Regions from separate parts of the Acidovorax bellezanensis genome, predicted to be linked through region 1. Evidence: predicted binding sites of a transcription regulator. Region 1 holds the regulator's gene; each other region holds the start of a gene.

Region 1 (10,376 bases):
CGGCCGCGGCCCCGCCGCTGAGCCCCGCCACCAGCAAGGCCGAGTACAGCAGTCCGCAAGGCATCAAGGCCCAGACAAAGCCGGTGGCAAAGGTTCCGCCAGGCGCCGCCACCACCGGCTGCACGCGCCGCCACAGCGCGCGCCCGGCCGACTCTATCCAGGCCGGCTGGCGCGCCTGAACCATCATCAGGATGCCCCAGACCATGATGCCCAGGTGCATGAAGGTCCAGACCGGCTGCATCGCCGTGGTCTGGGCGTTCAGCCAGGCCAGGCCTTCCACGGCCAGCGCCGCCAGCGCCCCGAGGCTGGCATAGCCGGCGAGCCGGCCGCCATGGAACAGTGCAGTGCGTTGCCACAGCCGACTGCGCAGACCATGCACAGTGACCACGCTGGTGGCGCCCGGGCGCGACGTCACCACGGCGCAGGGTGCGGCGCACATTGCAAGACAATGGGGCCCGCCTACGAGGCCCATCACGGCAGAAGTCCAAACTAGCGAAAACAGCATCCGCTAGATGATCCTTGAAAACCGCGCTCGGTTCCTGTCGGCCTGCAAATAGCGGTCAAAAGTCATGGCTACTGCGCGCACGAAGTACCAGCCCATGGGCGTGACCCGCACGCTTTCCTCGCTGATCTCCACCAGGCCCTGCGCCTGCAGGCCGGCGAGCATTTCCAGCTCGGCGGCGAAATAGCGCCGGCCGTCGATCAACCAGGCCTGGTCCAACGCCTCGAACAGCAGCTCGCCCTGGCACATCAGCGCCATGATCACGGCGCGCCGTATCAGGTCGTCGCGGCCCAGGGCCAGCCCCCGCACCACGGGTAGCCGCCCCTGGTCGAGCAGGTCGTAATACTCATCCAGGGTCTTGGCGTTCTGGCTGTAGGTCGCGCCCACACGGCCTATGGCCGACACGCCCAGCGCGATCAGGTCGCAGTCGGGCTGGGTGCTGTAGCCCTGGAAATTGCGGTGCAGCCGCCCCTGGCGCTTGGCCACGGCCAGCGAATCCGTGGGCAGCGCGAAATGGTCCATGCCCACATAGACATAGCCCGCGGCCTGGAACATGGCGAGCGAGCGCGCCAGCATGCCGACCTTGGCGCCGGCGTCGGGCAAGGCCGCGGTGTCGATGCGCCGCTGCGGCTTGAAGCGCTCGGGCAGATGGGCATAGGCGTACAAGGCAATGCGGTCGGGCCGCAATTCGCACACCTGCGCCAGCGTGCGCTCGAACGATTCGGGCGTCTGGCATGGCAGGCCGTAAATCAGGTCCACGTTGACGGAGTCAAAGTCCAGCTCGCGCGCGGCCTGCACCAGCGCGAACACCTGCTCGGCGGGCTGCTCGCGGTGCACGGCCTTCTGCACCTGGGGATCGAAATCCTGCACGCCAAAGCTCAGGCGGTTGAAACCCAGCTGCGCCAGAAAGGCCAGGCGCTCGGGCGTCACCGTGCGCGGATCGACTTCGATCGAATACTCGCCGCCGGGCTGCAGCGTGAAATGGCTGCGCAGCAGGTCCATGAGTTCGGCCAGGCCCTCGTCGCTCAGGAAAGTGGGCGTGCCGCCGCCCAGGTGCAGCTGGCTCACCGTCTGACCCGGACCGCAATGCCGGGTGTGCAGCGCGACTTCGCGCGCCAGGTATTGCAGATAGGTCTGGGCGCGTTCGGCGTGACGGGTGACGATCTTGTTGCAGGCGCAGTAGTAGCACAGCGATTCGCAGAACGGGATGTGCACATACAGCGACAGCGGCCGCGCCAGGCCCACCGCGCCATTGCGGCGCTGTTTGAGCGCCAGTGTGTAATCATCCGGACCAAAGGCTTCCACAAACCGGTCTGCCGTCGGGTAGGAGGTATAGCGGGGGCCAGGCACGTCAAAACGCTGCAGCAACGCAGGGGTGAGCTCGGGGGGGGCTGCGGTCATGGTGTTTCCTTGGCTTTTCCCGACTGTGCCGCATCCCAATGCCTGCGTCCTTGATGTCGATCAAGACTTGCTCACCCACATGCTGCGACAATTTGATATATGTCAGCCATGACCTCGGGCCTGTGCGCTGTCGGCAGCCCATGCGACCGCCCCTTCCGTGTTATCCACCGCCAGCTTCGAGGTCCAGTCCCATGAATTTACAAACCATCAAAGCCTCCTGCTCCAACTGCAACCTGCGCGAACTGTGCCTGCCCATAGGCCTGAGCGACGAGCAAATGCAGCGCATCGACGACATCGTCGCCGTGCGCCGCAAGATCAAGCGGGGCGGCATGCTGTTTCACAACGGCGAGGCGTTTTCCTCGCTGTATGCGATTCGCACCGGCTTCTTCAAGACCAGCGTGGCCACCGAGGACGGACGTGACCAAGTGACGGGCTTTCAGATGGCGGGCGAAATCATCGGCCTGGACGGCATCGTCAACGACCACCACACCTGCGACGCGGTGGCGCTCGAGGATGCCGAAGTCTGTGTCATGCCTTTTGATCGCCTGGAAGATCTGTCGCGCGAAATCACGGTGCTGCAAAACCATGTGCACAAGGTCATGAGCCGTGAAATCGTGCGTGAGCATGGCGTGATGCTGCTGCTGGGCAGCATGCGGGCCGAGGAGCGTCTGGCGGCGTTTGTGCTCAATCTGGTGCAGCGCCTGCACACGCGGGGGTTTTCCCAGTCGGAGCTGGTACTGCGCATGACGCGCGAGGAAATCGGCAGCTACCTGGGCCTCAAGCTGGAGACCGTGAGCCGCACTTTCTCCAAGTTCGTCGACGACGGCATCGTCGAAGTCAAGCAGCGCCACATCCGCATTCTCGACACCGACGCGCTCAAGCGCATCGTGAACCATCAACGCGAGTGTGACTAAGCCCCTCCCCCGCTGATAAACCCCTTGCGCCCCGCTTTGACAAGCTCAGGGAGAACGGGCCAAGGGATACAGTCAGTTGTTCAGTCGAGCGCGGGAGCGCGGTGCCCGCCATTGACTTCCGCCGGCCCCATGCCCAGCAGGCAGGTCAAGCCGCTGGCAGCGCTGGTGACCAGCCAGAAGGCAAAGAAAGACAGGGTATAGAACGCCTGCCGGCCCCAGTTCAGGGTCTCGCCCCGCCACTGGATTTCGCTCGGATCGACCAGCCCGAACACCAGCATTTCCATCGCACAGGCGGCCAGAAAGGCCGGCCAGAGAATCCACATCAAGCGTTTTGCCAACATCAGGAACTCCTTGTGCCGCAGCAACGCTTTCATTCTGCAAGCAATCGAAGTCCCTGGCGCTGCGGAAAACCCGCGCATGGCCCGCTCAACGGTCGGTGGGCGCGTGCTCCGCGGGCGTTGCCGCATGGTTGCGGCCGGTGACGGCCGGTGCCAGGCTCAGATCGGGCTTGCCGGTCAGCGTCTGGTTGATTTCAATACCGTGGCGGTAGTAATCCGGGTCGATCACCGGGTCGGGGTTGGCCGCGGCGATCCAGAACGTGGCCAGACCAGCCACGACCACCACGGCCGGGCCGCCGACCACCATCCAGACAAAACCGAATTTCCACCAGGGACGGGGATCGTGTGCGGGTGCGTTGGAGGGAGTTTTCGACATGGGGTACTTTCAGATTTGCGTTTCAGGGGCTGCGCCTGAAACTGGCGCGCCCCAGCCAGGGGGCGCCGAGCAAGGGCCGCCCCGCAGCGAGGGCGCCGTCCCCCTCCACCGAAGGATGAGAGGGGGAAGCCGCGTCAGCGGCTCAGGGGGTGCCCTGCTTATGCGACAGGCTCCACACATAGGAGGCCAGCACACCGATCTGCTCGGGTGTCAGCTTGTCCTTTTGCGCCGGCATGTGGTTTTGCTTGCCGTTGTTGACGATGTCAATGATCGCCGCTTCACCCCAGCCGTGCAACCAGACGTCATCGGTCAGGTTGGGCGCGCCCAGGGCCTGGTTGCCCTTGCCGTCCATGCCGTGGCAGGCAGCGCAGGCCGTGAACTTGGACTTGCCCAGCGAAGCGCGCAGCGAATCCGAGGGACTGCCCGACAGGCTCAGCACGTAGTGGGCCAGGTTGCGCACGTCATCGGGCGTTCCCACGGCAGCCGCCATAGGCGGCATGACGCCGACACGGCCTTCGGTGATGGTTTCCTGGATCTTCTCGGGCGTGCCGCCATGCAGCCAGTCGCCGTCCGTCAGATTCGGAAAGCTCTTGCCGCCGCGTGCGTCCGAGCCGTGGCATTGCGCGCAGTTGTTCATGAACAAACGCTCGCCAATGGCCATGGCCTGGGGGTCTTGCGCACGCTCTTCCGGCGTCATCGCCGCAAAACGCGCATACAGGGGCGCGATCTGCGCCTTGGCCTTGGCCTGCTCGGCCTCATAGGCACCGACCTGCGTCCAGCCCAGCTTGCCCGTGAACGAGCCCAGACCAGGATAGGCCGCCAGATAGGCGACGCCGAAGATCACGGTGATGATGAACAGCCACATCCACCAGCGCGGCATGGGGTTGTTCAACTCCCGCAGGTCGCCGTCCCAGACGTGGCCCGTGGTGTTGTCTGGTGCGGAGACGACTTTCTTGCGGGCCACCACGAACAGCAGCACGGCACAGAAAATGATGCCCCCCAGAGTGATCAGGGTCACATACACCGACCAGAAATTGTTTACGAAGTCGCTCATGAAATATTCTCGTTATGGTGAGAAGACGTTCAGTCTTGCTCAAACGGCAGCCGCGCTGCCTCGTCGAAGCGGGCCTGGTTGCGGCTGGAGTAAGCCCACCACCAGATGCCCACAAAACACGCCAGCGATGCCAGCGTGGCCACGATGCGCAGAGTAGTGACGTCCATGGAGCAGTCCTCTCACTTGAGCGCGGTGCCAAGCACCTGCAGATAGGCAATCACGGCTTCCATTTCCGTCTTGCCCTTGACCTCATCCGTCGACGCCTTGATCTCTTCGTCGGAGTAAGGCACGCCGACCTTGCGCAGCGCCGTCATGTGCGAAGCGATGGAGGCGTGGTCGGCCGGGGTCTTTTCCAGCCACGAGTAGGCGGGCATGTTGGACTCGGGCACGACGTCGCGGGGGTTGTTCAAGTGGATGCGATGCCATTCATCGCTGTACTTGCCACCCACGCGGTGCAGGTCGGGACCCGTGCGCTTGGAACCCCATTGGAAGGGATGGTCGTAGACGAACTCGCCAGCCACCGAGTAGTGGCCGTAGCGCAGCGTCTCGGCGTGGAAGGGGCGGATCATCTGCGAGTGGCAGTTGTAGCAGCCTTCGCGCTGGTAGATGTCGCGACCCACCAGTTGCACCGATGTGTAGGGCTTGACGCCCACCACGGCTTCGGTGGTCGACTTCTGGAAGAACAGCGGCACGATTTCCGCCAGGCCGCCGATGGCAACCACCAGCAGCGTCAGGGCGATCAGCCAGAAATTGCTGGTTTCCACCTTCTCATGGGAGAAGCCGCTTGCTTTTTTGTTTTGATCAGACATGTGAGGCTCCTTGAACTCAGGCGTGCGCCGGGTTCACTGCGGGAATGGCGACCTTGACGGCACGGCCCGAAATGACAGTCATCCAGGTATTCCACGCCATGACCAACATGCCGCCCAGGTACAGCAGACCGCCGACCACGCGGATCACGTAGAACGGATAGGTGGCCTTGACGCTTTCGACGAAGGTGTAGGTCAGCGTACCGTCGGGGTTGACCGCGCGCCACATCAGGCCCTGCATCACGCCGGCAATCCACATCGCGGCGATGTACAGCACGATGCCGATGGTGGCCATCCAGAAGTGCAGCTCGATGGCGGGCACGGAGTGCATCTTTTCCTTGCCGAACAGGCGCGGGATCAGATAGTAGAGCGAGCCCATGGTGATCAGACCCACCCAGCCGAGGGCGCCGGAGTGCACGTGACCAATCGTCCAGTCGGTGTAATGCGACAGCGCATTCACGGTCTTGATGGCCATCATCGGGCCTTCGAACGTCGACATGCCGTAGAACGACAGGGCCACGATCAGGAAGCGCAGGATGGGGTCGTCACGCAGCTTGTGCCATGCGCCCGACAGCGTCATCACGCCGTTGATCATGCCGCCCCAGCTGGGAGCCAGCAGGATGATGGAGAACACCATGCCCACGGACTGCGTCCAGTCGGGCAGTGCCGTGTAGTGCAGGTGGTGCGGGCCGGCCCACATGTAGGTGAAGATCAGCGCCCAGAAGTGGACGATGGACAGGCGGTAGCTGTAGACCGGGCGACCGGCCTGCTTGGGGATGAAGTAGTACATCATGCCCAGGAAGCCGGCGGTGAGCAGGAAGCCCACGGCATTGTGGCCGTACCACCACTGGATCATCGCGTCCTGCACGCCGGCATAGGCCGAGTAGCTCTTCATCCAGCTCGCGGGAATGGCGATGTTGTTGAAGATGTGCAGCAGCGCAATGGCAATGATGTAGGCACCGAAGAACCAGTTGGCCACGTAGATGTGCTTGACCTTGCGGATGCCGATGGTGCCGAAGAACACGATGGCATAGCTGACCCAGGTCACCAGGATCAGCAAGTCGATGGGCCACTCGAGCTCAGCGTATTCCTTGCTCTGGGTGTAACCCAGGGGCAGGCTGATCACGGCGCCGATGATGACCAGCTGCCAGCACCAGAAAGTGAGGCTGGCCAGCTTGGGCATGAACAGCCCGGTCTGGCAGGTGCGCTGCACCACGTAGTAGCTGGTCGCGAACAGGGCACTGCCGCCGAACGCAAAAATCACGGCATTGGTATGCAGTGGCCGCAGACGGCCGAAGCTCAGCCATGGCACGCCGAAGTTGAGTTCGGGCCAGGCCAGCTGGGCGGCGATCAGCACGCCTACGGCCATGCCTATCACCCCCCAGACAACAGCCATGATTGAAAACTGCCTTACGACCTTGTCGTCGTAATGCACCGCATTATTCTTTATTGCATCCATCGGGCACCTCTCAGATTGCTTGCAAAGTGTTCATTGATTGAGTTTTTTGTGTATTGATACATATCAATCGTTTCTTAGAATCCGCTCTCCCTCTTGCTCGACGCTCTCGAACTGGCCGCGATAGACCGCCCACCAAAGGGCAGCCACGATGGCCAGCACCAGAATCACTGACAAGGGGATCAGTAAATACAAAATTTCCATCAACCCACTCCGGACATGGCGGCCTCGGCCGCGGGCAACGAAGACAGGCCCTGCGCCGGCGCCGCAGGCGCTGACAGCGGCACTGCACGCGCCAGCCGCGCTGCATTGAGCACGACCAGCAGGGAACTCAAGGCCATGCCCAGACCGGCAAGCCATGCGGGCATCCAGCCCACCACAGCCAAGGGCACCGAGACCGCGTTATAGGCCGCGGCCCAGCAGAGGTTCTGGCGCACGGTGCGCAAAGTGCGCCGCGCCAGCAGCAGCGTCTGGGCGACCAACTCGAGGTGGTCGCCCAGGACGACAAAATCAGACCGTGATTGTGCCAGCGGAACCGCTCTTCCGAAAGCAAATGAAACATGTGCACCAGCAAGTACCGGGCCGTCATTGAGGCCGTCGCCCACCATGGCCACCTGCCGGCCTTCAGCCTGAATGGCTTGCAGGCGTGCCAGCTTGTCCTGGGGTGTGCAGTCGCCCACGGCTTCGGCGATGCCGGTCTGCGCGGCAATGCGCTGCACGGCGGCATCGCGGTCGCCTGACAGCAGCAGCACGCGCACGCCGGCGGCGCGCAGCTGCGCCACCACGGCCGGGGCTTCGGCGCGCAGGTCTTCACTCAGGCCGAAGCGCGCCAGCTCCATCTGTCGGCCATCGACTTCCTGGGTCAGCACCGCCTGCTGGGACAGACCCTGGGCCATGGCCTGGGAATCTTCCGCAGCGCCGGTGTGGCGCAGCGAGCCCAGGCGCAGGTGCAGCACCTGGCCCGGCCGCAGGCTGTCGATCACCTCGGCAGCCATGCCGAAGCCGGCGATTTCCCGCACTTGCGCAATCTGCCAGCGCCCGGCCAGCGCCTGCGCCCCGGCATCCGCCTGGGCGGCGCGGGCCACGGCGCGCGATACCGGGTGAATCGATTGGCTGGCCAGCAGTTCCGCCAGGGCCAGCGCCTGCGCGGCATCAACGCCGCCCCCCGCCTGCACGCTGCGCACGGCCATGCCGTCGCGGGTCAGCGTACCGGTCTTGTCGAAGACCAGGGTGTCGACACCGGCCAGGGCTTCGAGGCCTTGCAGGTTGCGCACCAGCACGCCGCTGCGCGCCAGCGTGCCGGCAGCGGTGAGCATGGCCACGGGCGTGGCCAGCGACAGCGCACAGGGGCAGGTCACGATCAGCACCGCCACCGCCACCATCATGGCGCGGCTGGGATCGGTGGGCCACCACCAGACGGCCGCCAGCGCCGCGGCGCCCAGCACCGCCAGCAGGAAGGGCCGCGCGACCTTGTCGGCCAGCTGGGCCAGGCGCGGCTTTTGCAGCGAAGCGCTTTCCATCAGGGCCACGATCTGCGCGAACTGCGTGCCTTCGCCCACGGCCGCGACCTGCATCTCCACCGCGGCATCGAGGTTGTAGCTGCCGGCCGTGACCACGTCGCCCACGGCGCGGGGCAGCGGCGTCGACTCGCCGGTAAGCAGGGCTTCGTCGGCATGGGTACGGCCCTGGCTGATGCGGCCGTCGGCGGGAAAGGCTTCGCCGGGCAGCACGCGCACCGTGTCGCCCACCTGCAGGCGGCGCGTGGCCACGCGTTCCCAGCTGCCGTCGGCCTTGCGCCGCTCGACGCTGTCGGGCAGGCGGTTCATCACGGCTTCGAGCGCGCCGGCCGTGCGGTCGCGCAGGCGCATTTCCAGCAGCCGGCCCGACAACAGGAAAAAGACGAACATCGTCAGCGAGTCATAGAACACTTCGTGGCCGAACGGGCCCGAAGGATCGAACGTGCCCATGGAGCTGACGACGAAAGTGATCAGCATGCCCAGCGCCACTGGCAAGTCCATGCTCACGCGGCGCGCGCGGATGTCGCGCAGCGCACTGGAGAAAAACGGGCCGCAGGCAAACAGCACCACGGGCAGGGACAGCACCCACGAGGCCCAGCGCAACAGCGTTTCCATTTCCTGGGTCAGATCGCCGGGCTTGGACGAGTACGCGGGCCAGGCGTACATCATGACCTGCATCATGCACAGGCCGGCCACCAGCCAGCGCCACAGTGCGCGCCGGCTTTCCTGCTTGCGGATCTCGCGCGCAAAGGCGTCGCGTGCGGGGAAGGCCTGATAGCCCGCGCGCTGAACGGCGCCCATCCACTGCGAAGGCAGGACCTGAGAGGGTTTCCAGACCACGCGCGCACGCTGCGTGGCGGCACTGACTTCCACCCGTTCGACGCCTGGCACGCTGCGCAGCGCGTCTTCAATCGTCAGTGCACAGGCGGCACAATGCATCCCTTGCAAAACGACGTGGGAATCCCATGTGAGGGAGGCATCGGTCGTATTTTCTGGATCGTGGGGGGCAGTCGGCCCGACGGGCCTCCCAAACAAGCTCCACTCGTGTGGATCGTCCAACAGCGCAACGCTTGCCTGTGAGGACGGTGGGGGGCCGACATCGAGCGCTGCCATTTCCGCCGGGTAGGACGGTTCTGGACTGGTGTAGGACATTGCTCTAGCGTAACTGGGGCGAATCATACGCGTATTGACCTGCATCAACTGCTAAAACGAGGATAAGCTTAGGCTGCGACTTCAGTTAACGGTAAACGATCACAGTTTCTTTGATGGAGGCCCGTATGTACAAACGCATTCTTATAGCGACCGATGGCTCCCCACTGTCCGACCAGGCGGTCGAAAGTGGGCTCTCACTTGCCTCCTTGTGCAAAGCCAGCGTGGTGGCGGCGAAAATAGTGCCCCTTTATGCACGCAGCTTCATGGAAGGCGGCGACTTCATGAGCATTGACGATGTCAAGCGCATCGAAGACCAGTGGGTGCACAGTGCGCAGCAGCAGCTCAATGGCGTTCAGGCGCTGGGAGAAGCCCGCGGCGTGACGGTCACCACCAGTGTCCTCAAGTCGGACCTGATCGCGGAATCGCTGATCGACATGGCCAAGGAGCACGACTGCGACCTGATCGTGATGGCCTCGCATGGCCGCAAGGGCATCAAGCGCCTGCTGCTGGGCAGCGAAACCCAGCATGTGCTGACCCACTCGCACATTCCGGTGCTGGTCCTGCGCTGAACCAGGCCGCCGCCCGTAAAGGGCAGCGACCATGAAAAACGCCCTCCCGGGCCCTCACTGTTCAAGGTGAGGGGCCCGGCAAGGGCGTTTTCTGCATTCAGGCAGTGAACAGCTGCTGATGCTGGTCGCGCAACAGGTTCTTCTGCACCTTGCCCATGGTGTTGCGCGGCAGCTCCTGCACGATGAAGCAGCGCTTGGGAATCTTGAAATTCGCCAACTGGCCTTTGAGCGCATCAATCAAGGCCTGGGGTTCCAGCTCTGCGCCGGGCTTGGGCACGACCACCGCCACGC
Region 2 (10,376 bases), on a different contig from region 1:
AGCTCCACCGTCTCGCCCTGGCTCACGCTGGTCTCGTGCTTGCTCTCCAGCCCATCGGCCAGGCTCACGGCCACGACGAAAATCCCCACCCCGGCATGCGCGCTCAACATGCCCCACCAGCCCCACGGCTGGCGCGACAGGCGCTGCCAGCCCTGGCCTTGGCGCCAGCCCGGCGCCAGGCGTTGCCAGGCATGGGCCAGGGTGCTGAAGATGCACCACAGACCCAGCGCCATGCCCAACAGGGTCGCCGGTGAAATCCTTGGGCCCAGAGCGCCGTTGGACAGCACCAGCACCACGACGCAGACCACCGTCCAGGCGAGCGCGGCGCGCAGGCGGCGCCAGATCTCGACCGCCGGACTGTGCTTCCAGCGCGCCACCGCGCCCAGCCCCATCAAGGCCACGGCGGGCAGCACCAGCGGCAGGAACACGGCCTTGAAATAAGGCGGTCCGACCGAAATCTTCTCGCTGCGCAGCACATCCAGCGCCAGCGGGTACAGCGTGCCTATCAGCACCGCCAGCGCGGCGGCGCTGAACAGCACGTTGTTGACCAGCAGCAGGGTTTCGCGCGACAGCGCCGAGAACTGCCCGCCGCCCTGGCCCAGCGTTTGAGCGCGCCAGGCGAACAGCCACAGCGAAGTGCCCACCACGGCGACGATGAAGCACAGAATGAACAGCCCGCGTCCCGGGTCGACCGCGAACGCGTGCACCGACGTCAGCACGCCCGAGCGCACCAGGAACGTGCCCAGCAGGCACAGCGAGAACGCGCAGATGGCCAGCAGCGCCGACCAGCTGCGAAACGCCCCGCGCTGGTCGGTCACGATCAGCGAATGCAGCAGCGCCGTGCCCAGCAGCCAGGGCATGAAGGACGCGTTCTCCACCGGGTCCCAGAACCACCAGCCGCCCCAGCCCAGGACGTAATAGGCCCAGGCGCTGCCCAGCAGAATGCCCAGGGTCAGAAAGCCCCAGGCGGCCAGCGTCCAGGAGCGCGACCAGCGCGCCCAGGCGGCGCCCAGCTCGCCCGAAATCAGCGCCGCCAGCGCAAACGCAAACGGCACGACAAAGCCCACATAGCCCATGTACAGCAGCGGCGGGTGGAACACCATGCCCGGATCCTGCAGCAAGGGGTTGAGGTCCTTGCCTTCCAGGGCCGCGGGCACCAGGCGCAGAAACGGGTTGGACAGAAACAGCAGGAACAGCAGCAGGCCCACGCTGATCCAGCCCATCACCGCCAGCACGCGCGCCACGAAGGCCGGCGGCAAGGCGCGGCTGCGCCAGGCCACGGCCAGGGTCCAGCACGACAGCATCACCTGCCACAGCAGCATCGAGCCTTCATGCCCGCCCCAGACGGCCGTGAGCTTGTAGACCATGGGCAACTCGCTGTGCGAGTTCGCCGCCACATACAGCACCGAGAAATCCCCGGCCCAGAAGCACCAGGTCAGCAAGGCAATGGACAGCAGGGACAGCAGGCAGTGCAGCGCCGCCGCCGGCCGCGCCAGCGCCACCCAGCTGCGTATGCCCCAGTGCGCGCCGGCCAGGGGCAGACAGGCCAGCACCACCGCCACGATCAGCGACAGCACCATGGAAAAAACGCCCAGTTCAGCAATCATGGCTTGGCCTTTGCGTCTTCGAGTGCCTTCGCGGCCTCCGGAGGCATGTAGTTCTCATCGTGTTTGGCCAGGACTTCCGTGGCGCGGAAAACGCCCGGCGACTGCAGCTTGCCCGCCACCACCACGCCCTTGCCTTCGCGAAACAGGTCGGGCAGCAAGCCCTGGTAGTGCACGGCCACGCGCTGCACCTGGTCGGTCACCATGAACCGCACCTGCACCCCTTCGGCACTGCGCTGCACCGAGCCCGCCTCCACCAGCCCGCCCAGGCGAAAAGCCGCGCCCTGCGGCGCCTCGCCCGCATGGACCTGGCTGGGGCTGTAGAAAAACATCACATTGGCATTCAGCGCCCGCAAGGTCAGCATGATGGCCGTGGCACACAGCACCACGCCCGCCAGCACCCACAGCAAACGCCGTTGACGCGGCTTCATGGCCGGCCCCCCTCTTGCGCACGGGCCTGCGCGCTGCGGCTGCGCCGCCACAGCCACAGCATTTCGGCGACCAGCGCCAAGGCCCCCAACCCGTAGGCCAGGGCGATGAAAAAAGCATGGTTTTGCATTACAGACGCTCCTCTTGCGCGCGCTCCAGGATCAGGCAGCGCGTACGCACCAAGGCCACGGCCAGGCTGTAGGCCCAGCAGGCCAAGGCCATCAGCAGCATGCCCGCCAGCATGCTGTGGGTCATGCTGGGCGCGGCATCCCAGCGGATCGTCGCCCCCTGGTGCAAGGTGCTCCACCACTGCACGGAGAAATAGATGATGGGAATATTCACCACGCCGGCCAGCAGCACGATGGCGCCGGCGCTGTCGGCGCGCTGGCTGTCCTCAATGGCCGACACCACGCCCAGATAGCCCAGGTACAGGAACAGCAAGATCAGCTCGGATGTCAGCCGCGCATCCCAGACCCACCACGCGCCCCAGGTCGGCTTGCCCCAGGCCGCGCCCGTCCACAGTGCAATCACCGTGAAGACCGCGCCCGTGGGCGCCAGCGCGCGCGCCAGCAAGGGCGACAGCCGGGTCTTGTAGACCAGGCCCAGGCCGGCATGCAAGGCGGCCACCAGGTAGATGAACATCGACATCCAGGCCGCGGGCACATGCAGGAAGATGATGCGGTAGACCTCGCCCTGCTGGTGATCGGTAGGCGCGAGCACGAAGCCCACCCACAGGCCGGCGGCGGCCAGCAGCAAGGCCAGACCGGCCAGCCAGGGCCAGACCCGGCCCGCCCATTGGTAGAAGACCGGCGGGGAAGCGAGCTGGCGCCAGCGCAATGCGCGTGAAAAATCGGTCAAGGGCTTGTTCATATCATTCCAGCGCCAGGCGCAAGGCCTGCGCAATGGCCCAAGGGGTCACGAGCAGCGCCAGGCACAGACAGGCGCCCAGCAGACTCAGGGCCGGCTCCGCAGCCAGACCCAGCTGCGCCTGGGTCACCGCATGGCTGCCAAAAATCAGAATCGGAATGCTCAGCGGCAGCACCACCAGGGTCAGCAGCAGCTGGCCGCGCAAGCCCAGGGTCAAGGCCGCGCCCAGCGCCGCCAGCAGGCTGAGGCTGGGCGTACCCAGGGCCAGGGCCGCGAGCAAGACCGCAATGCTCGCGTTGTCCATCCCATACTGCCAGCCCAGCAGCGGCGCGGCAATCAGCAGCGGCAGCACGGCGATCAGCCACTGGGCCGCGACTTTGATGCCCACCAGCAGCGGCAAGGCGGCCTGCGCCAGCACCCACTGCTCCAGGGAGCCGTCGGCCCAGTCGCTTTCAAACAGCCGGTGCTGGCCCAGCAGCACGGCCAGCAGGGCCGCCACCCACATCACCCCCGGAGCGATCTGCCGCAGCAAGGCCGAGTCCGGCCCCAAGGCCAGTGGAAACAGGCTGCCGACCATGACGAAGAACACCAGTCCGCTGAGCGCATCCGCGGGCCGCCGCGCCGCCAGCCGTATTTCACGCAGGCACACGGCCTTCAGCATGTCGTCTCCCGCGGCGCCGACAAATCCAGCGTGCGCGTGAGGGCCTGTGGCAGCGCCAGGCCATGGTGGGTGGCCACGACAGCCATCCCGCCCGCGGCCAGATGCGCGGTCAGGACCTGTCCCAGACACGCGCCGCCTGCGTCATCCAGGGAGCTGTCGGGCTCATCGAGCAGCCAGACCGGGCGTTCGCTCAACACCACCCTGGCCAGCCCCAGGCGCCGCCGCTGTCCTTGCGACAGGCGTCCCAGCGGGCGTGACGCCACTTCGTTCAAGGCCAAGGCGCGCAAGACCGGCGCCGCCTGCGCGGGGTTCCAGGCAATGCCGCCCATGGCCAGCGCGAACTGCAGGTTCTCCAGCCCCGTCAAGGCATCCGACATGCCCGCCTGGTGTCCCAGATAGGCCAGTTGCTGCTGGTACGCAGCGTCGCTGGTGCGCACGGACTGGCCGCCCCAGGAAAGCGCCCCGGCACGCCACGGCAACAATCCAGCCAGGCTGCGCAGCAGCGTGCTCTTGCCCGCGCCATTGCGTCCCTTGAGGACCAAGGCCTGGCCTGAAGCCAGTTCAAACGCAAGCTGGCGAAACAGCACGCGGCCGTTGCGCACACAGCCCCAGCCGGAAACCGCAAGATGGAGAGAAGAAAAAGCGACGCCTCCCATGCAGTTATTGCTTGCCAGCCGCGGACGCCACGGGCGCGGGCACCATCTGGCCCGGACTGTCACTGGGGCCCTGCCCCGGCGGGATATGCGGCAGCCTGTGGGCAATGCCCTTGTGGCAGTCGATGCAGGTCTTTTCCTTGTTCGCCAGATAAGTCGCATGCATGTTCTGCGCCCGCAGGCTCTGGCGCGTGAAGTCCATGGAGTCGTAGTTGTGGCAATTGCGGCATTCCAGCGAGTCGTTGGCCTTCAGCCGCGACCATTCATGCTGGGCCAGTTCCAGGCGCTTGGCCTGGAATTTTTCCGGCGTGCTGATGGTGCCGAAGATCTTCCCCCAGACTTCCTTCGACGCCTGCATCTTGCGGGCGATCTTGTCGGTCCAGTTGTGCGGCACATGGCAGTCCGAACACACGGCACGCACGCCCGAGCGGTTGGTGTAGTGGATGGTGCTTTGCAGTTCGGCAAACACGTTGTCGCGCATTTCATGGCAACCCGTGCAGAACTTCTCGGTGTTGGTGAGCTCCATGGCCGTATTGAAGGCACCCCAGAAAAGAATGCCGCCAATGAAGCCGCCTATGGTCAGAAAGCCCAGGCTGAAGTGCACGCTGGGGCGGCGGATCACCGCCCAGTAGCGCTTGAGAAGAGTCATCATGGTGCGAACCTTTTGCAGCAACGGGCCGCGTCAGTTTTTCTTCTGTGGCTTGCCATTGCCAGGCGAGGAGTTGCGCGCGGACTGGAGCATCAGCGCGTCCACGTCCATGAAGGTGTTGTTGACCAGGGGCCGCACCGGCTCCTGGCTCACATGGCACTGCATGCAGAAATACCGCCGCGTCGAGACCTGCGCCAGCATGTCCCCATCGCGGGTCATGTAGTGCGTGATCGACACCGGCACGGCCTGGTAGATTTCCGCCTTGCTGCGTGCATGGCAATCCAGGCATTTGTTGAAATTCTTGTCCACCTGGTAGCCGTCGACCCGGTGCGGAATGATGGGCGGCTGCATCGCGTAGTTGCGCGTGCGGCGCACGTCGTCGTTGATGGCATTGCCCAGCACCGGAGGCTTGGCGGACTCCAGGATAGGCGTGGGGCCGCGGGCCTTGTCATAGAAATGCTGGCTCACCGGTTGTGCCGACGCGGCACCCACGCCGAGCAGCAGCAACAGGCCCAAAGTACGAATGAATTGCATGATCCACACTCCTATGGCTAGACCTTGGTCAGTTTCACTGCGCACTTCTTGAAGTCCGTCTGCAATGAAATCGGATCGGTGGCATCCAGCGTGACCTTGTTGATCAGTTGGCTCGCATCGAACCAGGGCACATAGACCAGACCGCGGGGCGGTTTGTTGCGGCCCCGGGTTTCCACCCGCGAGCGCATCGCGCCACGCCGCGAGGCAATCTCCACTTCGCTGCCACGGCGCAGACCCAGAGCCTTCGCGTCTTCAGGGTGCATGTAGCACAGCGCATGCGGCACGGCGCGGTGCAGCTCTGGCACGCGCCGGGTCATGGACCCCGAGTGCCAGTGCTCCAGCACACGGCCCGTGGACAGCCAGAACGGAAACTCCTTGTCAGGGGCTTCCGCCGGCGGCTCATAGGGCAGCGCAAAGACCACGGCCTTGCCGTCGCTGTGGCCGTAGAACTGAAAGCCCGTGCCCGCCTTCACGTACGGGTCCGTGCCTTCGCGGTAGCGCCAGCGCGTTTCCTTGCCGTTGACCACGGGCCAGCGCAGGCCGCGCACCTTGTGGTACTCGTCGAACGGCGCCAGGTCGTGGCCGTGCCCCCGACCAAAAGCGGCGTACTCTTCGAACAGGCCTTTTTGCACATAGAAGCCGAAGTGCTTGGCTTCGTCATTCTCGTAGGCGGGGTCGGTCTGCGATGCCGGGAACTTGTCGACCTGGCCGTTGCGGTACAGCACATCGAACAAGGTCTTGCCCCGCAGCTGGGGGCTCTTGGCCAGCAATTCCTCGGGCCAGACTTCCTCGATCTTGAAGCGCTTGGAAAACTCCATCAGCTGCCACAGATCAGAGCGTGCTTCGTCCGGCGCCTTGACCAGCTGGTGCCAGAAGTGGGTGCGGCGCTCGGCATTGCCGTAGGCGCCTTCCTTCTCCACCCACATGGCCGTCGGCAGGATCAGATCGGCCGCCACGGCGGTCACCGTCGGGTAGGCATCGGACACCACGATGAAGTTCTCGGGGTTGCGATAGCCCGGATAACCTTCCTGCGCCAGGTTGGCGCCGGCCTGCATGTTGTTGTTCACCATCACCCAGTAGGCATTGAGCTTGCCGTCCTTGAGCATGCGGTTCTGCTGCACGGCGTGATAGCCCGGCTTTGCGGGAATGGTGCCTTCGGGCAGCTTCCACAGCTTCTCGGCGGTCTTGCGGTGCTCGGGGTTGGTGACCACCATGTCCGCGGGCAGGCGGTGCGAGAAAGTACCCACCTCGCGCGCCGTACCGCAGGCCGAGGGCTGACCCGTCAGAGAGAACGGGCTGTTGCCCGGCGTGGAGATCTTGCCGGTCAACAAATGGATGTTGTAGACCAGATTGTTGGCCCAGGTGCCGCGGGTGTGCTGATTGAAACCCATGGTCCAGAACGACATGACCTTGCGATTCGGGTCCGCGTACAGCTCCGCCAAGGCCAGCAGGCGATTGGCCGGCACGCCGGTCATTTCCGCCGTGTGCTCCAGCGTGTAGGTCGAGACGAATTGGGCGTACTCCTCGAACGTCGCGGGCTTGGCACCGTTGGGATCGCCGGCGTTCTTGGCCGCCTGCTGCAGCGGGTGCTCGGGGCGCAATCCGTAGCCGATGTCGGTATTACCTATCTTGAAATTGCAGTGCTTGGAGACGAAGTCCTTGTTGACCCGTCCTGTCTTGATGATGTGGTTGGCGATGTAGTTCAGGATCACCAGGTCGCTCTGGGGCTTGAAAGTCAGTTCCAGATCGGCCAGTTCGTACGAGCGGTGCTCGAACGTGGACAGCACGGCCACCTTCACGTTGGGCGCGCTCAAGCGGCGGTCCGTCACGCGGGTCCAGAGCACCGGGTGCATCTCCGCCATGTTCGAGCCCCACAGCACGAAGGTATCGGTGGCTTCGATGTCGTCATAGCAGCCCATGGGCTCGTCCATGCCGAAAGTGCGCATGAAACCCGTCACCGCCGACGCCATGCAATGGCGTGCATTGGGGTCGATGTTGTTCGAGCGAAAGCCCGCCTTGAACAGCTTGGAGGCGGCATAGCCTTCCCACACCGTCCACTGGCCCGAGCCGAACATGCCCACGGCCGTCGGGCCCTTGTCCTTGAGCGCCTTCTTGAACTGCTCGGCCATGACGTCGAAAGCCATGTCCCAGGACACATGCTGGAAGTCACCGTCCTTGGCGTACTTGCCGTTCTTCATGCGCAGCATGGGCTTGGTCAGACGGTCTTCGCCGTACATGATCTTGGACAGGAAATAGCCCTTGACGCAATTGAGACCGCGGTTCACTTCGGCTTCGGCATCGCCTTGCGTGGCCACCACGCGGTTGTCCTTGACGGCCACCATCACGCCGCAGCCCGTACCGCAGAAACGGCAAGGTGCCTTGGACCAGGTCAGCTGGGCATTCGCGCTGCCTGCCACCTGCTGGGACATCGCCTGAATGGGAATCCCTGCCACGGCCCCTGCGGCCGCGGCCGCGGATTGACGAACAAAATCACGCCGAGTGCTGGTCATTGACGACCTCCTGGTTCAGAAAGTGCCGAGGCTCGGCGTGTTGATAGACGAGAGAGACGTTGAGTACGCCATCTATCTGCTGTATCTGCGCCACCTTGTCCAGGATGGCGCCGCCGCTGGGGCCTTCGAGGGTCACCACCAGCTTGCCGTCGGGATGGGTGCCGTGCACCTGCGCATCCTCCACGCCCCGCAGGCTTTGCTCCACGCTGGACAGCGCCTGCGGCATCACATGGACCACCAGACTGGCGATATGGATGTCATCCGGCTTGGCATGTGCTGCTTCAGACATGCGGAGGACCGGAAAACATCTGATAAAACCAGACGAGAAAACCGTAGGCGGCGATGATGCCCACGGCCAGGACAGGCGCCACCACGATGGCCAGGAACGCAAAGCTGCGCAACTCCTGCTTGGCGCTCGATGGGAACTGACGATCAGACATGGATCCACCGTTTCCGGGGCCTGGACAAGCCCCTGTAGCGCTGCAGATGGTTGCCACGCCGCCGAGTGGCTGCTCCACTGCGACGTTCCATGCACCATGTCGCAGCTGATATTGCGAGATACCAGGATGCTAAGACCGGGGTAGCTCCCAGTCATTGACCTGGATCAACTCCAGGCCATGCGCACGCGAAATGGCAAAGGCCGTACGCATTCAGACACATTTAACCCCAGCATCCGGCAGCCTTGCAAGCACTCATTCCCGGAACGATTCAGGACTGATTCTCATTGCGAATGTTGTGACTGAAACCGGCCCGCCGGAGAACGCCCCCCAGGACTAAGCTGCCGCCGCCGTTTCGCGCAAGCTGTCCACCAGCAGCTGACTGGCCGGCGTTTTCGCCCGCCCGCGCAGCGTGATGATGCCCACATGCGGCAGCTCGATCGGCACCTTGAGCTTGAGGATGCACAGCAGTCCTTGGCGCTCGAAGTGCTCCGCGACGCTGCGCGCGAGAAAGCCGATCGCGGGCCGCTGCTGCATGCTCGACAGCGTGACCAGAAAGGACGAGGTTTCGATGATGTCCACCGGCGGCACCAGGTGGTGCTTGTAGAACATCTGGGCCAGCTTGGAACGCGAGGAAGCCCATGGCGGAGGCACGACCCAGGGCAGGCCGGCGAGCATGGTCCAGCTGGGTCTGGCGGCCCCGGCCAGGGGGTGCTCGGGACTCACCACGATGCACATGGGCTCGGCGTAGAGCGACTCGGTCTCGAGGTCCGGCGACGCGTAGCCGGGCTCCAGCCGAGCCACGATCAAGTCCAGCTCGCCCACGCGCAGCCGGGGCAGCAGCCGCGTGAGATCGCCCTCCTCCACCATCACCGTGGTCAGCGGAGATCGCTGCTTGACCCGCAGGATGGCCGGCATCAGCAGGCTGGGCAGGGCCACCACCATCGCGCCCACGCTGGTCCGGCCGACGCCGCCGCTGGCCGTCGCATCGATCTCGTCGCGCGTGCGCTGGTAGTCGGCGAGCACCGAACGGGCAAAGCGCACCACGGTGACGCCGCTGGGCGTAGGCTCGGTGCCGCGCGTGGAGCGCACGAACAGCTGCAACGCGAACATCTTCTCGATCTCCGCCAGCATCTTGGACACCGCGGGCTGCGTGATGGACAGAAACTCCGACACCCGCCCGAGGTGGCGGAACTCGTCCAGCGCCACCAGCAATTGCAGGTGGCGCAGCTTCAGGTTGGAACGAAGAACGCGATCGATCTGGCTCATGGGCGGCAGGCACGGCTTTTCACTTCATAACTTGGAAGTTATGAAGAGAGTCCGCTATTTCATTGGAATGCAATCATTATCTTCAGAATAATCCGCGGGGCTGACCCAACAACAATCAATCGGAGACAACGATGAAGACACCCCGTTCCATGGCACGGCGCCAAATCGTGCTTGGCGGCCTCAGTGCCGCTGCCCTGACCGCTGCGCCAGCGCGCGTGTTCGCCGCCGAGTACCCCGAGCGCCCCATCACCTTCATCTGTCCGTGGCCCGCGGGCGGCACGGCCGATCGCTCCATGCGCATCATTTGCCAGATCGCGGCGCGCGAACTGGGTCAGCCCATTGCGCTCGAAAACCGCGCCGGCGCCTCCGGCATGATCGGCACCAAGGCCTTGTCCTCGGCCCGTCCCGACGGCTACACCATAGGCCAGATCCCGATCTCGGTGACGCGCTTTGCGCAACTGGGCACGGTGCAGCTCGACCCGCTCAAGGACTTCACCTACCTCGCCCGGACTTCGGGCCAGACCTTCGGCATTGCCGTGCCCGCACGCTCGCCCTTCAAGTCGCTGCGCGACGTGGTGGCCAAGGCCAAGGCCCAGCCCGGCGTCGTCACCTATGCGCACGCCGGCATCGGCGGCGCCACCCACGTGGGCATGGAGCAGTTCGCACAGGCCGCGGGCGTGAAGTTCAACGCCATCGCCTACAAGGGCGGCTCGGCGGCGCTGCAGGACGTGCTGGGCGGACAGGTCGATCTGCTGGCCGACAG
Region 3 (10,376 bases), on a different contig from region 1:
TCAAGGACATCGTCGCCAGCATCGATGAATTGAAGCGCGCTGGCGTGAGCTTCGAAGACTATGACTTCCCGGAACTGAAAACCGTCAACCATGTCTGCGTGCTGGGCGCGGAAAAGGCCGCCTGGTTCAAGGACACGGAAGGCAACTATCTGTGCATCCATGAGGACATTCCGGAAAGTTAGCACGCCCGCGTTCAACGCAAAATCCGCTCCATCGCTCCACTAGCGCCCCCATCCAGCCGCTAGGGGGTTCTGGCGCAAACCTTACTTGGCGCCCATGGCATCGCGGGCATTGACATAGCCCTGGGCCTTTACATTGCCGTTGGCAGCGGCCTTGCGGTACCACATGAGGGCCTGTGCCTCATCCTTGGGAACACCCTGCCCCGTCCGGTAATTGTTGGCGAGATTGAACTGAGCCAGATCATCGCCAAGCTCGGCGGCTTTTCGGTACCACTCGGAGGCAGCTGCGAGGTCCTTTGGGATGCCGCCGCGCCCTGACTCGGTAAATACACCAATGTTGCTCATCGCTCGCGTCTCGTCCAGCGCTGCGGCCTTGCGGTACCACTGCAGCGCGATCCCATCGTTTTGCGGCAGACCGTGCATGCCTTTCTCATAGGCAAAGCCGATGTTCACCATGGCGCCGCCGTCACCGCGTTCGGCCGCCTTGCGATACCAGTTCAGACCTACGGCGTCATCCCTTGCCAGCCCGATGTCGCCAGTCACATAGTAGTGCGCCAGAAAGCTCATGGCCGGGACGTAGTCCTGTGCCCCCGCCTTGGAAAGCAGCTCCTGCGCCTGCTTGAAATCCTTCGTCACACCCGCCTGGCCGGTGGCATGGAAAAAGCCCATCAAGGTCAAGCTGCGGCCATCGCCCGCATCGGCGCCCTTGCGCAACCACTGCACGGCCTGTGCTTCGTCCCGGTCCGGATTCTGGGAGCTGTAGAGAACGCCACCCACGCCGCCCATGCCCTGCGGGCTTCCCGCGTCGGCGGCCTTGCGAAACCAGATGCCCGCCTGCTGCAGGCTGGCGGCTTCCTTGACCTTGTAATAATTTTCGGCGAGCACCAGCATGCTGGGGAGGTCGCCTGCCTGCGCCTTGGACTGCAGCAAGGCCGGCGCCTGCGCCTTGGCCGCCTGGTATTCGGCCGCCTTGCGCTCACGCTCCAGCGCGATCCGCTGCGCTTGTGCCGCGCGCTGTGCCTCCAGCTCCTGCTGCTGCCGGGCCCGCTCTTCCTCCTCACGGCGGGCCTTGGCATTGGCTTGCACCGGGCCCAGCTCCACATCCAGCCGCTTGACCGTTCCCGCAGCCATGCGGATCTCCTGCTCAAAGACCTGCTCGCGCTGCGCGTCGATTTTTTTGACCACCCGCAGCTTCAGGGAACCTTCGGTCACGGGAACGTCGACCGAACATTCCCCCTTGAACACGCCATTGATCGTGACTTCGGCATTGCGGGCGGGGCCGTCGCAGACGATACGCAGCATGGCCAGCGTGGGTTCGGGCGGTTTTTTGGCGGGCTGCTGGGCCTGTGCGGCCCCGAGGGGCCAGAACACGGCCAAGAATAGCTGCGTGGCAAGCGTGGTCGAGAATGCTTTTTTCATGTTCGGTGGAGTGTGGGGTGGGATCAGTTCACGTCACAGGGGTTGATTTTGACCACATCCCCCTGCCGAAAGCACATCAAGGGACCGGACTGCTTGCCCATCACGGTCGTGGTGTGGGACAGTTCGCGGGAGATTCTGATGCGCTCGTCGACCCCGGTAACGCTCACGCCAAAGGCCCAGAACTCCAATGGTCCGCTGAGCTGACCGGCGGTGCAAGAGGCTTGCACAGGCGCGAGTCACAAGGTACGGGAGTCGAGTTCGCATGGACAGGCTTTCAATGGAAGGGGGCAGGTGCTTGGCTAGCGCTGAGCCACCCACAAGAGTCGATTGCAGCCCTCATTCGCGGTAAGCGATGCTGGGTGGGTAGTCGGGGCCGTTGACATGAGTGATGGGTGCGGAAAGGCCCCGCAAGCCGGCATTGAGCTTTTCCTGCACTTGCGCCGCATTGTCGCCAAACGCGCTCTCGCGGTCAGTACCGTAGCAGCCGTCGGGCGCGGGGACGCCGTCGGCACAGATGGTGTACTGACTTCGCAAATAGTCGCCGAATCGGGGCCGCATCATCTTGAGCAACATATCGCTCACCTGAAAGGGAACGTGCTCCCACCGGCCGCTGGGCGGCTGATCCTGCGAAACGCGGGGGACGTCATAAGTCCATTGCACGGGAGTGATTTTCCCGACCAGGTTGATCTTTTCCTGTTTGCTGCGGACGTGGCTGTGCTTGAGCGCAGCATAGTGGACAACATACATCGTGCCGTGGAGCTTGACGCGGCTGTCCTGGGCTGCGGCCCCGCTGGCGGTGGCGCCGGCCGACGGCCTGCTGCCGGACGCATTGCCTGCCGGCGTCAGCGCAGTGGTAGTGGCGGCGGCCTGGCTCTGCGCGGCACGCTCCTGGCCTGGTGCGCTGGTGCTTGCACCCGCGCGGACATCGACTTCCTGCCGTGGCGCCTGTGGTGCGCGCTGCGCCGCGGCGGCCTCCGGCTCCCGCTGCGGTGGTGGCTGCTGGCGCACGGGCTGCGGCACCGACGCTGGCTGCAGTCGTGCGCGCTGCGCCTCAAGCCGCGCCCGCTCTTCGGCAAAGCGTTGCTGGTTGCGGGCGACGTCACCCCGGCTGGCCTCCAACTGTCGCCGAATGCGCTCACCCTGCGCCGCCTCGGCCATGCGAGCCACCGCCTGGCCCTTGTAAGCCTGGGCCAGCAGGCTCCCAAAAAGCGCCGCCCCCTGCGCGCTGCTCATGCCGGACCCTTCATCCGCCGCGCGCGCCGCCTGCCGCTCGGCGGCCTGCAGGCGACGCTCTTGTTCGTCCAGCTCGCGCTGGCGCCGGGCAAGCGCCAGGCGTTCCGCTTCCACGGCTTCCCGCTCCTCCCTTTGGCGGGCTTCCGCGCGGCCCAGCGTTTCCTTGGCCGCGCTGCCGACCACCAGCTTGCGCGCGATCTTCAATTGCGCTTCGCTGCAATCAAAGTCACGCGCCTGCACGCATGCGCCGGCCTTGTCGATCGCCTGGTCGAAATCCATCTTGTCCAATTGATCCAGTTGCTCCGTCAGGCGCAGCAACTCCGCGGTGGTCGCCGCCGGTGCCGACGAGGCGGCCAGGCACAGGAAGCAACTGGCTGCAAATCGAATCAGGGCGAAGCGAGTGGCCATGGCGTGTCGAGGAATAAGAGAGTCGGAGATGAATGGGAGCAGCCCGCCGCAGCGGTCTCACCCACGGATTCCATTATTCACATGCGGTGCCCTGCGTGGAACCAGCTTGTCATCGGCGGCTAGTGGAAAACCGCAGTGGCACCTCTTCCGGCCTGGGTGCAGCGCGGCAGCCAGAAAACAGAAAACCCCCGCCTATTGCTAGACGGGGGTTTGTGTTTTGGCGGAGAGGGCGGGATTCGAACCCGCGGTGGGGATAAACCCACACACGCTTTCCAGGCGTGCGACTTAAGCCACTCATCCACCTCTCCGAAGACCGCAATTGTAGCAAGAGTTTCCTGCCCCAAAAGCGAACTGCGCAATTTTCTTGAAATTAGTTGCGGTGGCTGCCGGTTTGCACCATCTTCATCGCCGAAGTGATGAGAGCGGAGACTTCGGTCATGTTGCTGGGCACGATCAGCGTGGTGGTCGCATCGGCGGCCACCTTGCTATAGGCCTCGACGGCGCTCTGGGCGACTTTCAGCTGTACGGCCTGGTCGCCGCCGGGCTGGGAAATGGCCAGGGCAACGCGCTCCAGTGCCTTGGCCGTAGCCTCCGCCACGGTGATGATGGCCGCGGCTTCGCCCTGGGCGTTGTTGATCGCCGCCTGCTTCTCGCCTTCGGAGCGTGCGATGAAGGCTTCGCGTTCGCCGGTGGCGATGTTGATCTGCTCCTGGCGACGGCCTTCGGAAGCGGCGATCAGCGCGCGCTTTTCGCGCTCGGCCGTGATCTGGGCCTGCATGGAGCGCAGGATTTCCGTGGGCGGCGTCAAATCCTTGATTTCATAGCGCAACACCTTGACGCCCCAGTTGAGCGCCGCCTCGTCGATGGCCGAAACGACCTGGGCATTGATCATGCCGCGTTCTTCGAAAGTCTTGTCGAGTTCAAGCTTGCCGATCACGCTGCGCAGCGACGTCTGGGCCAGCTGCGTCACCGCCATGATGTAGTTGGACGAGCCGTAGCTGGCGCGCATCGGGTCGGTGACCTGGAAGTACAGGATGCCGTCGACCTGCAGCTGCGTGTTGTCGCGCGTGATGCAGACCTGGCTGGGCACATCCAGCGGGATTTCCTTGAGGCTGTGCTTGTAGGCCACGCGATCGATGAAAGGCACCAGAAAGTTCAGGCCTGGCGTCAGCGTGCCGGCGTACTTGCCCAGGCGCTCCTTGACCCAGGCGTTCTGCTGGGGCACGACCTTGACCGAGCGCGCGACGAATATCGCGGCAATGACCAGAAGAATGATGGCAATTTCCATGGTGTCTCCGACCCACGAGGGGACTTGTTGCAAAGAGGTTGAAAAAAATTATGCCGCGCCGCGCTGAGCCGGCGCGGCGCTCACAGCTTGTCGACGAGCAGACGACTGCCGATGACTTCGGCCACACGGTAGGCACCGGGCGTGGCCGCATTGCCTGGCCGCAGCACCACGGTCCACTGGGCGCCGCGGTAGCGCACCTGGGCCGTACCGTCCGCGGCCCAGCTTTCCACCTGCACCGATTCGCCTATGTCCAGGTTCATGCTGCGGTTGCTTTCCGCGGGCTGCTGCATTGCCTGGCGCTTGCGCACCAGATAGCAACCCACGACGGCTGCCGCGCCGCACAGGGCGGCCGACAGGATTTGCACGGTCTCGGAGGCCCCCAGGTGGGCTGCCAGCGCGCCCGCGATGGCGCCAATCGTGAGCATCAGCAAATAAAAGGTGCCCGTGAGCAGTTCGGCGACCACCAATACCCCCGCAATCAGCCACCACACCGTGAAACTCGCCATACGTCTTGCTCCTGTCTGTTCCAATGTCTGTAGTTCACCACAGTTACGTAGTGATAAGGTCCCGCTTTCACAGGCGCAATAAGGATATTCCTTACACTTCGCGCCTGTTTCGTTTTTTTAAGCCCGGTAAACGGAGGCTGCGCATGAAATTTCGCTTTCCTATCATCATCATAGATGAGGACTATCGCTCCGAGAATACCTCGGGACTGGGCATTCGTGCCCTGGCGCAGGCCATCGAAACCGAGGGGTTTGAAGTGCTTGGCGTCACCAGCTACGGTGACCTGACGCAGTTCGCCCAGCAGCAAAGCCGGGCCAGTGCGTTCATCTTGTCGATTGACGATGAAGAGTTCACGCTGGGCTCGGGCCTGGATCCCATCGTGCTGAGCCTGCGCAAGTTCATTGAAGAAGTGCGCCGCAAGAACGCCGATGTGCCGATCTACGTGCACGGCGAGACCAAGACCAGCCGCCACCTGCCCAATGACATCCTGCGCGAGCTGCATGGCTTCATCCACATGTTCGAGGACACTCCCGAATTCGTGGCCAAGCACATCATCCGCGAAGCCAAGAATTACCTGGAAGGCGTTCAGCCGCCATTCTTCAAGGCGCTGCTGGACTACGCCGAAGACGGCTCCTACAGCTGGCACTGCCCCGGTCACTCGGGCGGCGTGGCCTTCCTGAAGAGCCCCGTGGGCCAGATGTACCACCAGTTCTACGGTGAAAACATGCTGCGCGCCGACGTCTGCAATGCCGTCGAGGAACTGGGCCAGCTGCTGGACCACAACGGCGCCATCGGCGAGAGCGAACGCAATGCGGCCCGCATTTTCAATGCCGACCACTGCTTCTTCGTGACCAACGGCACGTCCACTTCCAACAAGATCGTCTGGCACCACACCGTGGCCTCGGGCGACGTGGTGGTGGTCGACCGCAACTGCCACAAGTCGGTGCTGCACGCCATCATCATGACGGGCGCGATTCCGGTCTTCCTCAAGCCCACGCGCAACCACTTCGGCATCATCGGCCCGATTCCACAAAGCGAATTCCAGCCCGAGACCATCCAGGCCAAGATCGCCGCCAACCCCCTGCTGCAGGGCGTGGATGCCAAGTCCGTCAAGCCGCGCGTGCTGACGCTGACGCAGTCGACCTACGACGGCGTGCTCTACAACACCGAGACCATCAAGAGCATGGTCGACGGCTACGTGGAAAACCTGCACTTCGATGAAGCCTGGTTGCCGCATGCGGCCTTCCACCCCTTCTACGGCAGCTACCACGCCATGGGCAAGAAGCGTGCGCGTCCCAAGCACTCGGTGGTCTACGCCACGCAGTCCATCCACAAGCTGCTGGCCGGTATCAGCCAGGCATCGCATGTGCTGGTGCAGGACTCGCAGACGCAGAAGCTCGACCGCCACCTGTTCAACGAGGCGTACCTGATGCACACCTCGACCAGCCCGCAGTACAGCATCATCGCCAGCTGCGATGTGGCCGCCGCGATGATGGAGCCGCCCGCCGGCACCGCGCTGGTGGAAGAAAGCCTGGCCGAAGCGCTGGACTTCCGCCGCGCCATGCGCAAGGTCGAGGACGAGTTCGGCAAGGACGACTGGTGGTTCACGGTCTGGGGTCCGGACGACATCATCGAAGAAGGCCTGGGCTTCGCAGAAGACTGGATTTTCCGCGCCAAGGCCAAGGGCAAGAAGCCTTCGTCCAAGTGGCATGGCTTTGGCGATCTGGCCGACGGCTTCAACATGCTCGACCCTATCAAGTCGACCATCGTCACGCCCGGCCTGAACCTCAACGGCGCTTTCGACAAGACCGGCATTCCCGCGTCCATCGTCACCAAGTACCTGTCGGCGCACGGCGTGGTGGTCGAGAAGACCGGCCTGTACTCGTTCTTCATCATGTTCACCATCGGCATCACCAAGGGCCGCTGGAACACCATGCTCACGGCCTTGCAGCAGTTCAAGGACGACTACGAGAAGAACCAGCCCATGTACCGCATCCTGCCCGAGTTCTGCCAGCAGCACCGGCAGTACGAGCGCATGGGTCTGCGCGATCTGTGCCAGCACGTGCACCAGATGTACGCCAAGTACGACATCGCACGCCTGACGACCGAGATGTACCTCTCGGACCTCACGCCGTCGATGAAGCCGTCGGACGCCTACGCCCATATCGCCAAGCGCCAGACCGAGCGCGTGGAAATCGACCGCCTCGAAGGCCGCACCACGGTCGGCCTGGTCACGCCCTACCCGCCCGGCATTCCGCTGCTGATTCCCGGCGAAGTCTTCAACAAGAAGATCGTCGACTATCTGCTGTTCGCGCGCGATTTCGCCAAGGTCTGCCCCGGCTTTGAAACCGACATCCACGGCCTGGTCGAGGAAGAGGACGAAGCCGGCGTGGTGCGCTATTACGCCGACTGCGTGGCCGAAGCGCCCAAGGTCGCCGCTGCGCGCAAGACTCCGGTGAAGGCCGCGGCCAAGACGCCAGCGAAAGCGGCTGTGAAGGCTGCAGCCAAGGCCCCGGCCAAGGCAGCGGTGAAGACAGCGGCCAAGCCGGCTGCAAAAGCGCCAGCCAAGGCTGCCGCCAAGACCCCGGCCAAAGCGCCCGCGGCAAAGCCTGCGACGAAGGCCACGGCGAAGCCTGCAGCCAAGGCCCCGGCAAAAGCCCAGGCCGCCAACCTGAGCGAAGACCGCACGGCCCCGGCCGCGGCAACGCCGGGCAAGGGCAAGAAGAAGCTGGTGCAAGTCGGCTCCGACGGCCCCTTCGGCCGCACGCTGTAAGCACGGCGCGGAAAGCGCCGAGCCAGCGTTCAGCGGAGTGCGTGATGCGCACCCGCTGAACCTCCCACACCACCAAGCGGCTTCAATGCCGCTTGGCTTTTTGGAAAACGACTTTTGCCACACCCTAGCAGCGCTGCGGCGACGCCCATCCAGCCCTCACCCCCCTCTGACCGCGCTGCGCGCCGCACAGCCCTCTGCTGGCGCCTGGCCGCGCTGTGCTGGGCCGCGGTCATGGCCTGGGGCTGTCTGCAGGAAGCGGGCGGACCAGCGACCGGCTGGCTGCGCCTTCCCCTGCCCCATCAGGACAAGCTGGCCCATGCGGGCATGCACGCCCTGCTGGCCTGGCTGCTGTGGCGCGGCGTGCGTGCGGGCCGCGCCGAGCGGCCCAGCTCGGCCACCGCGGCCTGCATCGTGGGCCTGTGCGCGGCCTGGGGGCTGGCCATCGAATGGGGCCAATGGCAATTCACGCTCACCCGCAGCGCCGAAGCGCTCGACGTCCTGGCCAACACCGTGGGTGCGGTGATCGGCGTGATGCTGGGCCTGTGGAGCACGCGCCAGCACACGGCATCGCTGCCTTAATACTCCCTTAATTCCTTGATTGAACAATCAAAGGTTTTTCGAAAAATCACAACAAAATCAATAGGTTACGATGTTGACAAAGATCAACTAGCGTAAACCCTATTGAAATGAGAATCCCTGGAAAGCAATCCAGGGACTCTCCATATGGCAGACAGAAATGGTGCATCGGCGCTGGCCGCCGAGCCCCAAAGCAAACGAACTTTCTTGCAGGAGCTGGTCGCGCTGGCCACCAGCTTCGGGCTGGCTGGCGGTGCACAGGCAGCGCCAGCACAAGCTCCCGGCGGCCAGCCTGCGCGCCGCCCCGGCGCCGAGGGCAAGCGCTACGGCATGCTGGTCGACGTGCGCAAGTGCATAGGCTGCCAGGCCTGCACCGTCAGCTGCTCCATGGAGAACCTGCCGCCCATCGGCCAGTTCCGCACCACCGTGCTGCAGTACGAAGTGAGCGCACTCGGCATGGCCGCGCCGGCCATGGTCAGCCTGCCGCGCTTGTGCAACCACTGCGACAACCCGCCCTGCGTGCCGGTATGCCCCGTGCAGGCCACCTTCCAGCGCACCGACGGCATCGTGCTGGTCGACAACGAGCGCTGCGTGGGCTGCGGTTACTGCGTGCAGGCCTGCCCCTATGACGCGCGCTTCATCAACCACGAAACGCAGACCGCCGACAAGTGCACTTTCTGCGAGCACCGGCTCGAAGCCGGCCTGCTGCCGGCCTGCGTGGAAAGCTGCGTGGGCGGCGCGCGCGTGATCGGTGACCTGAATCAGGCCGACAGCGAAATCAACCAGCGCATGGCGGCCAGCAAGGACCAGATCAAGGTGCTCAAGCCCGGCCTCAAGACCGAGCCCCATGTCTTCTACATCGGCCTGCCCGATGCCTTTGTCGACGGCGTCGACGGCCAGTCCAGCGTGCGCCTGCTGGCCGACCATGGCTGAGCCCCAAGGATCCCCATGCAAATCATCGAATTGTTGACTCCCGCCTACGAAGCGGCCTGGCTGCCCTGGGCCGTGCAGTACTTCTTCCTGGTGGGCATTGCTACCGGCGCCGCCCTGCTGGCCGCCTGGGGCGCCTGGGCCCCGGCCGGCCACCCGGCCGCCAAGGCCTTGCCGCTGTCCATGCTGGTGCTGGCCATCACGGCCATGGCCGCGCCCGTCTCGCTGCTGGCCGACCTGCACCAGCCCGCGCGCTTCTGGCACTTCTACGCCCACTTCACGCCCTGGTCATGGATGTCCGTGGGCGCGCTGCTGCTGCCGGCCTTCGTCGGCCTGTCGCTGGGCCTGTGCGCCGCCTGGTGGCTGGGCCGGCCCGGCTGGATGCGCGCCTTGAGCGCGGCCCTTCTGCTGTCCACCCTGAGCATCGTGGTCTATACCGGCGCGGAAATCAGCGTGATCAAGGCCAGGCCGCTGTGGAACAACCCCTGGGTGCCGGTGAACCTGGCGCTGACAGCCTGGCTGGCCGCCGTGGGTGCGCTGCTGATCGCCAGCTGCTGGCTGCCCGCGGGGCGCGACGCCCAGGTGCGCGCCTGGCTGGCCCGATTGGGCCTGGGCCTGAGCGCGGCGCTGCTGGCCGTGGCCTGCATCTGGGCCGGCACGGGTCTGGCGCTGGACACGCCTTCGTTCCAGGCCGCCACCCGCCTCTACGCCCAATTCCCGGTCTGGCGCGCCAGCCTGTGGCTGTCGGTGCTGCTGGGCACCGCCGTGCTGCTGCTGTGGAGCCAGCCCCGGCGCTGGGCCCATTCCCCCGCCCGCACCCTGGCGCTGGGCCTGACCGTGGCCGCCGCGGCCTGGGGCTTTCGCTGGGCCTTGTTCATGGGCGTGCAAGGCGTGCCCAAGTACGGCGCGGGCCTCTATGTCTACCGCATGCCGCTGGGCGGCGACGGCCTGATGGGCATGCTGGGCGTCTTCGGCCTGTGCCTGGCGCTGGCCACCCTGGGGCTGTGGGCGCTGGAGCGCTTTCCCGCCCGCACCGCGAACTGACATCTCACAGGATTCCCCATGA

The links. The regulator FNR, encoded in region 1, switches genes on or off when oxygen is low (the NO sensors DNR and NnrR bind a similar motif). The targets are predictions, from matches to a motif close to TTGATNNNNATCAA.
Region 2: napE (periplasmic nitrate reductase, NapE protein) is a predicted target of FNR. The motif match lies at 8,502-8,515, and genes of this name have one in related genera.
Region 3: dsrO (sulfate reduction electron transfer complex DsrMKJOP subunit DsrO) is a predicted target of FNR. The motif match lies at 8,457-8,470, and genes of this name have one in related genera.

What each region holds. Positions count from the first base shown of each region.
Region 1 is NZ_JAODYH010000006.1:9,662-20,037, reverse strand. It holds gene N0K08_RS13540 (sulfite exporter TauE/SafE family protein) at 1-505, opposite strand, end outside; gene hemN (oxygen-independent coproporphyrinogen III oxidase) at 509-1,903, opposite strand; gene fnr (fumarate/nitrate reduction transcriptional regulator Fnr) at 2,095-2,817, shown strand; gene N0K08_RS13525 (hypothetical protein) at 2,898-3,158, opposite strand; gene N0K08_RS13520 (FixH family protein) at 3,244-3,531, opposite strand; gene ccoP (cytochrome-c oxidase, cbb3-type subunit III) at 3,674-4,585, opposite strand; gene N0K08_RS13510 (cbb3-type cytochrome oxidase subunit 3) at 4,615-4,752, opposite strand; gene ccoO (cytochrome-c oxidase, cbb3-type subunit II) at 4,765-5,394, opposite strand; gene ccoN (cytochrome-c oxidase, cbb3-type subunit I) at 5,411-6,850, opposite strand; gene ccoS (cbb3-type cytochrome oxidase assembly protein CcoS) at 6,914-7,051, opposite strand; gene N0K08_RS13490 (heavy metal translocating P-type ATPase) at 7,051-9,477, opposite strand; gene N0K08_RS13485 (universal stress protein) at 9,642-10,085, shown strand; gene N0K08_RS13480 (malonate--CoA ligase) at 10,183-10,376, opposite strand, start outside.
Region 2 is NZ_JAODYH010000003.1:262,466-272,841, forward strand. It holds gene N0K08_RS04785 (heme lyase CcmF/NrfE family subunit) at 1-1,607, opposite strand, end outside; gene ccmE (cytochrome c maturation protein CcmE) at 1,604-2,035, opposite strand; gene ccmD (heme exporter protein CcmD) at 2,032-2,163, opposite strand; gene ccmC (heme ABC transporter permease CcmC) at 2,163-2,903, opposite strand; gene ccmB (heme exporter protein CcmB) at 2,905-3,561, opposite strand; gene ccmA (cytochrome c biogenesis heme-transporting ATPase CcmA) at 3,555-4,217, opposite strand; gene N0K08_RS04815 (cytochrome c3 family protein) at 4,222-4,866, opposite strand; gene N0K08_RS04820 (nitrate reductase cytochrome c-type subunit) at 4,897-5,397, opposite strand; gene napA (periplasmic nitrate reductase subunit alpha) at 5,415-7,907, opposite strand; gene N0K08_RS04830 (chaperone NapD) at 7,888-8,196, opposite strand; gene napE (periplasmic nitrate reductase, NapE protein) at 8,189-8,347, opposite strand; gene N0K08_RS04840 (LysR family transcriptional regulator) at 8,681-9,613, opposite strand; gene N0K08_RS04845 (tripartite tricarboxylate transporter substrate binding protein) at 9,745-10,376, shown strand, end outside.
Region 3 is NZ_JAODYH010000002.1:77,268-87,643, forward strand. It holds gene N0K08_RS03100 (VOC family protein) at 1-182, shown strand, start outside; gene N0K08_RS03105 (tetratricopeptide repeat protein) at 264-1,598, opposite strand; gene N0K08_RS03110 (hypothetical protein) at 1,935-3,239, opposite strand; tRNA gene N0K08_RS03115 (tRNA-Ser) at 3,458-3,547, opposite strand; gene N0K08_RS03120 (SPFH domain-containing protein) at 3,610-4,527, opposite strand; gene N0K08_RS03125 (NfeD family protein) at 4,608-5,033, opposite strand; gene N0K08_RS03130 (arginine/lysine/ornithine decarboxylase) at 5,177-7,804, shown strand; gene N0K08_RS03135 (VanZ family protein) at 7,919-8,383, shown strand; gene dsrO (sulfate reduction electron transfer complex DsrMKJOP subunit DsrO) at 8,528-9,313, shown strand; gene nrfD (NrfD/PsrC family molybdoenzyme membrane anchor subunit) at 9,329-10,354, shown strand; gene N0K08_RS03150 (tetrathionate reductase subunit A) at 10,373-10,376, shown strand, end outside.